DNA from 2 places in the Thioalkalivibrio sp. ALJ1 genome. Region 2 is predicted to be linked to the other one. Evidence: riboswitches for the same ligand, from Rfam matches in the RefSeq annotation. Region 2 holds a riboswitch; the other holds the start of a gene.
The links. Region 2 has a riboswitch for cobalamin ahead of F462_RS02115 (TonB-dependent receptor domain-containing protein). Riboswitches for the same ligand answer to the same signal wherever they lie in the genome.

Region 1 (3,407 bases), on a different contig from region 2:
CCCGGGGCACCGGCCACCAAAAACCAGAAGATGGTGGCAAACACGGCATCGTTGCCGTTTTCAAGGACCGATTCGACCGTCGCCCCGCTGACGCCCCGGGTATCCAACGCGTCCGTGTCCCGACTCACGAGCATGCCCACCGCGGCTCGGGCTTCGGTCGTCTGATCGGACTCGAGCGCTTCCGCAACCCGCTCGGCATGTTTATCCAGGCTGCGCCAGCCGATCGCCAGCGTGAGCACCACCAGCCCGACCAGCCAGCCCCAGGCCAACGAAGCCGCGACCCACGCGAGCACCACCCAGGGCAGAACCAGCGCCACCAACAGCAGGGTTCCACGTGCCCGGCTATCGCGATGCCAACGAGCCTCTGCCCAGGCAACCAAACGGCCAAACCCGGCCAAGGGATGAAAGCGCCGGGGATCGCCAAACAAGCGATCCAGGATGAGCGCCCCGATCAACGTCAAGAAAACGATCACGAGCGGTCCTTGCCGGCATAGGCGGCGGAACCCGGTGCCGCGCCCGATCCGGGCTCCGCCCGATCGGCCCCCTGGTCCCAGCGATCCTGGAACACCAAGTCCGACAACGTCCGGCGCTGGTCCCATCCGGTCTGTTCCAGCATGGGCCGATCGTAGAAGGCCTCCACGTGCCCCAGGCAAAGGATGGCCATTGGATAGGCGCCCTCCGGCATGTGCAGGGTCTGTGCCAGCCAGTCGGGATCGAATAGCGAGACCCAGCCCATCCCCAGGCCCTCGGCACGGGCGGCCAACCATAGATTCTGAATCCCGCAGGCCGCCGAGCAAAGGTCCATCTCGGGCAACGTGCGCCGACCGAGTACGTAGCGCTCGCGCCCATCCGTCAGCGCTACAACGAGTAGCTCCCCGGCTTCGCGAATCCCTTCCAGTTTCAGACGGTGGACCTCGGCCGCTTTCTCTCCGCAGGCCTCGGCCGTGCGTTCCTGTTCCGCGCTCACATGGGCGCGGAGAGACGCCCGCAACGCGGGATCGACAATTCGCAGAAAGCGCCAAGGCTGCATATACCCGACACTCGGGGCATGGTGGGCAGCCTCCAGCAGGCGCTGCAGCACCTCCGGATCAACCGGGTCGGGACGGAAATGGCGCATATCGCGGCGCTCCCCAATCACCCGATAAACGGCTTCGCGGGAGGCAGCATCGAAAGCGCCACAATCACTGAATTCAAGCGCGTCAGATTCAGGCAGGGTGGAAGAAACGTCTGGCATCCTGGGTTCCGTCCGGGCGACGGCAGGTGGGCGGCAGACGGCAGCAGAACACGAGCCGAACGGCCCGAACCCCCTACCGACTCACGCCCACCGCGCCGTCGCAGGAATTCACGCCGGGCCGGTCTCCGGGCTTGCACACCCCAGGATCATCTGGGCCGGAAGACGCCTTCCCACAACCGATCGCGGATGCAGTGGCGAATGCCTTTCGATGGCCCGACTGGCGGGCCGGTGTGCGTACCGTTGCGGGGGCAGCGCTGGCTTAGTCCAGCTTCCCGTTCAACCCCGCCGATTGTCGGCGGGGCACCTGGCGATTAAGCCCTTTATGATACGCAACCGATTCCCTGTGAACCACCGCCCCCTCCGTCATGATGGCCTCAGGCTGATATGATGTTGCACGTTTTCGCGCCCAATTCTCTCTCGACCGGGCATTCTGTTCCTTGCATATCCATCGGATTTCAATGAATATTTTTACACTCACCCATCGCGCACTCCTGCTCGGTTTGATGCTCCCGATATCCGGCACACTGGCCGCGTCGGAAGTCAGCGTCGAGGACGATGACGGGCACGAAATTCGTCTTGAGCAGCCGGCCGAGCGGATCGTCAGCCTGGCTCCGCATATCACCGAGGTGGTCTTTGCGGTGGGTGCCGGCGACCGGCTGGTGGGAGCCACGCAGTACAGCGACTACCCGCCCGAGGCCGAGCTCGTTCCCCGCGTAGGTGGATACAGCCGCATCGATCTCGAACGCGTGATTGAGCTCGATCCGGATCTAGTGATTGCCTGGCGCAGTGGGAACTCCGCAAGCCAGATCGACCGGCTGCGTGACCTTGGCGTACCGGTCTATGTGTCGGAGCCACGGCGGTTCGACGGGGTCGCCTCCAGCATGCGCCGGATCGCACAGCTCGCCGGAACCCAGGACGAAGGCGCCCGTGCGGCGCAGGACTTCCTCGACCGCATGGATGCCCTGCGTGAGGAATACTCGGATCGGAAACCCGTGCGCTTGTTCTATCAGGTATGGGAGCAACCCCTGATGACCATCAACGATGAGCACCTGATTGCCGAGGCGATCGAAGTCTGCGGTGGCGTCAACGTGTTTGGTCACCTGGACCGACTCGTTCCACGTATGGACCGCGAGGCGGTGATCGATGCCGATCCCGAGGTCATCATTGGGGGCGGCATGGGCGAGGATCGTCCGGACTGGGTGATCGCCTGGACACAATGGGAAGATATGACAGCAGTCCAGAGCGACAATTTGTTCTTTATTGCGCCCTCGCTTCTGCAGCGCCATACCCCAAGGATCGCCGAAGGTACCGCCCTGATGTGCGAAGAGCTGGACCGCGCGCGCCTGCGCCGCCCGGCTGAATAATCCCGTGCGCACCCGACCGTTACTCTCAAGCGCACCTCTAGGGAAACACTGATTAATGCACGCGCTCGCGTTGGCACCCCAGGTTTTCCGAGACAAGGCGCGTCGTGCAGTGGGTAGTGGTTCTACCCGCAAGCGGCGCAACGCAGGATCGGGGAACCTGGGGTGCCAACCCCCACAAGCTATTGAAAGACGGGGCTCGGCCGCCCGTTGTTATCAGAAACGGGCGCGCGCACGGCGTTGCGGTTCCCTTGTGCAGAATGACTGCACGGCAATCACCGCGCCTTGTTCGCACGCAAAAGCGACTCGGGCGCGAGCGCGTGCATTAATCAGTGTTTCCCTAGGCGTACGCCCGTCCATGGACGCACGCAAAGTAATGGCATGACCCGTTCCTTTCTGCTCGCCACTGGCGTCCTGCTGCCCGCATCACTCCTGGCCATCCTGATTGCACTGGCCTACGGCAGCGTCGCCATTCCCCTGGGCGATCTGTTCGCCGTATTCACAGGCGAAGCCTCGCGCCTGCACTCCACACTGGTGCTGGAGCTACGACTGCCAAGGGCTCTCGCCGCCTTCGCAGCCGGGGGTCTTCTTGGAGTTGCCGGGGCATTGATGCAGGTCTTGCTGCGCAACCCATTGGCGGATCCGTACGTGCTGGGCCTGTCCGGGGGCGCATCGGTTGGCGCATTGTTGTCCATGCTGGCCGGGCTCTCGATGTTCTACGTTTCAGCGGCGGCCTTTGCCGGGGCCCTGCTGTCCACCGTGATCGTGTTCGGCCTCGCCCACGGCACCGGGAGCTGGACCCCCACCCGCCT
Region 2 (3,407 bases):
GGTGGAGGATCTGCGCGAGGCGCGTGACCAGCTGATGCAGGCTCAAAGCCGTTATACGAATGCAGTGGGGCGCTGGGAGGCTCTGCGGCGCGCACAGGTCGAGAAGAAGGGCGCGAAGGGTTGGTTCAAGCGCAGCGTGCGCGGTATTCGGGTCAGCGAAGAGCTGATCGAATTAAGCGATGACCAGAAGCTCAAGCTGGCGAATGCCTTTTGCAACTATCTCAGCGAACTGAAGATCGAGCGTCAGGGGGAGCTTTTTTACCTGGGCGGGTCTGTGCTGGACGCGGAAACTGCCAAGCGTCTCGGCATCCAGCTGGCGCTGATCCTTGAGCCGCTGGTCGACCTGACCAATCCCAGCATCCAGCGCGCCATCTACGCCAATCCTGCCGCTTACCTCGGGGGGCTTTATGTCGGGATGAGCGCCGACGCGAAGGCCGGTCTGGGGTCTGCCATGGTCCGGAAGGTACGCCAGGATCTGGGCCGTATGGCCGAATGGCTGGCTATGCGGCTGACTCGCATCTATCACCTGCCACTGAGCGATTCCATGCGCGACTTCCTGGTATCCCGCTATGGGGCGAACCGTGAACGTATGGATATGCTGGCCACGCACTCGGACGACGAGTCGACGTCACAACCGATTGCGTTGCGAGCCGAGCGTTCCCCGGAGTTCGACGCCATGTTGCAGGACAAGGACTGGGGCCGACTGGTCAAGCGGGGTGCCCGCTATCTCAACGCCGAGGAACGTCGGCGGCGTTGATTGCGATATCGAGGACGGCCTGGCATTTCAGTAACTGGTAATTTTGCACCCAAGTGTGTAGTCTTCGCGGCGTTCCTTGGTGCCCGACCGACGTTGGCTCGGCGGGTTAAACGGGAAGTTCGGTGAACCCGCCTCGTCGCAGGTGAGGGGTGAATCCGACGCTGCCCCCGCAACGGTGATCGAGCGAGAGGCCTCTGGGCCTCTGATGGTCGCGGCAAATGCCACTGAGCCCTGTGCTCGGGAAGGCGCCGCACCGGAACGCTCGTCAGCCCGGAGACCGGCCAGGGAATGATCGCGCGGCATGCGGAGGGCATGCGAGGCGGATAATGATCCCGGTGGCCTTGCTCTCGGTGTCGTCCCCCTCGTGTCTCGTATTCCCGTGTCCCGCGATCCCGACGAATCAACGGCGTGCGGGCGGCTCGCCGGGAGACACGGACGACATGAAACGCACAGCACTTTCCGCGGCCATCCTGCTGGCCACCACCCCGGTTCTGGCCGAGACGCCGGACACCGATTCCGAAGCACACACCCTCGATGTGGTTCAGGTCACGGCCGCGCGCTTCGCGCAGACCGTGGACGAGTCTCTCTCCTCGGTCACCGTCATCGACCGCGAGGAGATCGAGCGCACACAGCCGCAGCAGTTTACGGACCTCCTGCGCGGCCGCGCGGGCCTTTACGTGTCCGATAACGGGCCCTTCGGGAAGACCAGTCGGGTCTCAATCCGGGGTGCCAATTCCGACCACAGCCTTTTGCTGATCAACGGGGTACGAACGGCTTCGGCGACGGCTGGCGCGCCGAGCTGGCAGTTCCTGCCCCCCGAGGAGATCGAACGCATTGAGGTCGTTCGCGGTCCTCGTACCAGCATTTATGGTTCTGATGCGATAGGAGGGGTCGTCCAGGTGATGACCCGCGAGGGTCGCAAAGGCCCGCCGCGCGTCAACGCATTCGTTGGAGGTGGCAGCTACGGGACGCGCGAGATTGGGGTTGGTGTGGCCGGTGGTACGGAAGACACCACTTACAGTGTCTCGGTCAGCCATTTCGAGACGGACGGGGTGGATGTCCTGCCTGGGTATGGGGACGACGATCGGGACGGGTACGAGAACACCTCACTCTCCTCCCGCGTCACGCATCGGCTCGGCGGTGGCGCCGAGCTGTTCGGGAGCCTGCTGTATTCCGAGGGCCGTACCGAATTCGACGGTGGGGCCGAGGATGAATATACCGACTACGTGCAGGCCGCCATTCGTGGCGGGATCCGATTCCCGGTAACGGATATCTGGGATACCGAACTCAGTCTCAGCCAGAGCCGCGACGATAACGACGGCTACGAGTTCGGACAGTATCGATCGACCTTTGACACCCGCCGGGACCTTGTGGACTGGCGCAACGACATCGCGTTGGGGCGCGACACCCTGCTGATTACCGGTTTGGACTGGCAGAAGGAGCGCGTCGACGGTCAGGACGAAGTGCTGGGATTCGATTCGCTTGACGTTTCCAGCCGCACCAACACGGGCGTCTATTCGGTACTGCAGACGCGTGTGGGGCAGCACGACCTGGAAGGCAGCCTGCGCTACGACGACAACGAACAGTTCGGCAGCAAGACCACCGGGCAGGTCGCCTGGGGGCGGGACATCACCGATGACCTGCGGCTGCGGGCCTCGTACGGGACGGCCTTCAATGCCCCGAGTTTCAACAATCTCTATTATCCCGGGTTCGCGAATCCCGATCTGCAGCCCGAGGAGTCGGAGACCTTCGAGCTGGGTGCGCGTTACCAGCGCTCCACCTATTACTGGGACGCTGCGCTATTTCAAACTCGCTTCACCGACCTGATCGTGAACACCGACACGGGCAGCGGGCTGCGTCCGGAAAATTTCAGTCGCGCCCGGGCGCAGGGTCTGGAGTTGGAGACCGGTTACGAAGATGGCGTGTGGAGCCTGAGAGGGGCGCTGACACTGCTGGACGCGGAGGACCGTTCGACTGGTAACGAGTTGCCCCGCCGATCGCCGGTGTCGGGACGGGTGGATCTGGACCGGCGGATGGGTGATCTCACGCTGGGTGCCGGCGTGGCGGCCCAGGCCCGCAGCTATGACGATGCGCAAAATGACGTGCGCCTGTCCGGCTTCGCGACCGTGGACCTGCGGGCCAGCTATGCCCTGACTTCGGAATGGACACTTCAGGGTACGGTACGAAATGCCTTTGATCGGGACTACTCCCTGGGCCGCAACTTCATGGGCATCGACTATGACCAGCCGGGGCGCACGGTATTCGTGAAGCTTCGCTATCAGCAGAGGTAATGGATCATGGGTAATCGACTGTCGAAGATTGCGACCCGCACGGGTGACGAAGGCCGTACCGGTCTTGGCGACGGCTCGCGGGTGGACAAGGACAGCCACCGCGTCGAGGCGTTTGGCGACGTGGACGAGCTGAACAGTGTCGTGGGCCGGGTCCTGGTCCACGACCTGCCGGAAGCAATTCGCCGCGTACTGGCCATGGTGCAGCACGAGCTGTTCGACCTCGGGGCGGAGCTGGCGGTGCCGGGGCATCAGGCCCTGCCGGAGGCCTCGGTGGAGCGCCTGGACGTGGAGCTGGAAAGCTTCAACGCCGATCTGCCGCCGCTCAAGGAGTTCATCCTCCCGGGCGGTGGCCCGGCGAC

Region 1: another riboswitch for cobalamin. It lies ahead of bluB (5,6-dimethylbenzimidazole synthase); the one in region 2 lies ahead of F462_RS02115 (TonB-dependent receptor domain-containing protein).

What each region holds. Positions count from the first base shown of each region.
Region 1 is NZ_JQIW01000003.1:289,324-292,730, reverse strand. It holds gene cbiB (adenosylcobinamide-phosphate synthase CbiB) at 1-473, opposite strand, end outside; gene bluB (5,6-dimethylbenzimidazole synthase) at 470-1,234, opposite strand; cobalamin riboswitch at 1,333-1,557, opposite strand; gene F462_RS01325 (cobalamin-binding protein) at 1,693-2,598, shown strand; gene F462_RS01320 (FecCD family ABC transporter permease) at 2,977-3,407, shown strand, end outside.
Region 2 is NZ_JQIW01000004.1:153,763-157,169, forward strand. It holds gene F462_RS02110 (hypothetical protein) at 1-757, shown strand, start outside; cobalamin riboswitch at 818-1,058, shown strand; gene F462_RS02115 (TonB-dependent receptor domain-containing protein) at 1,198-3,048, shown strand; gene F462_RS02120 (cob(I)yrinic acid a,c-diamide adenosyltransferase) at 3,055-3,407, shown strand, end outside.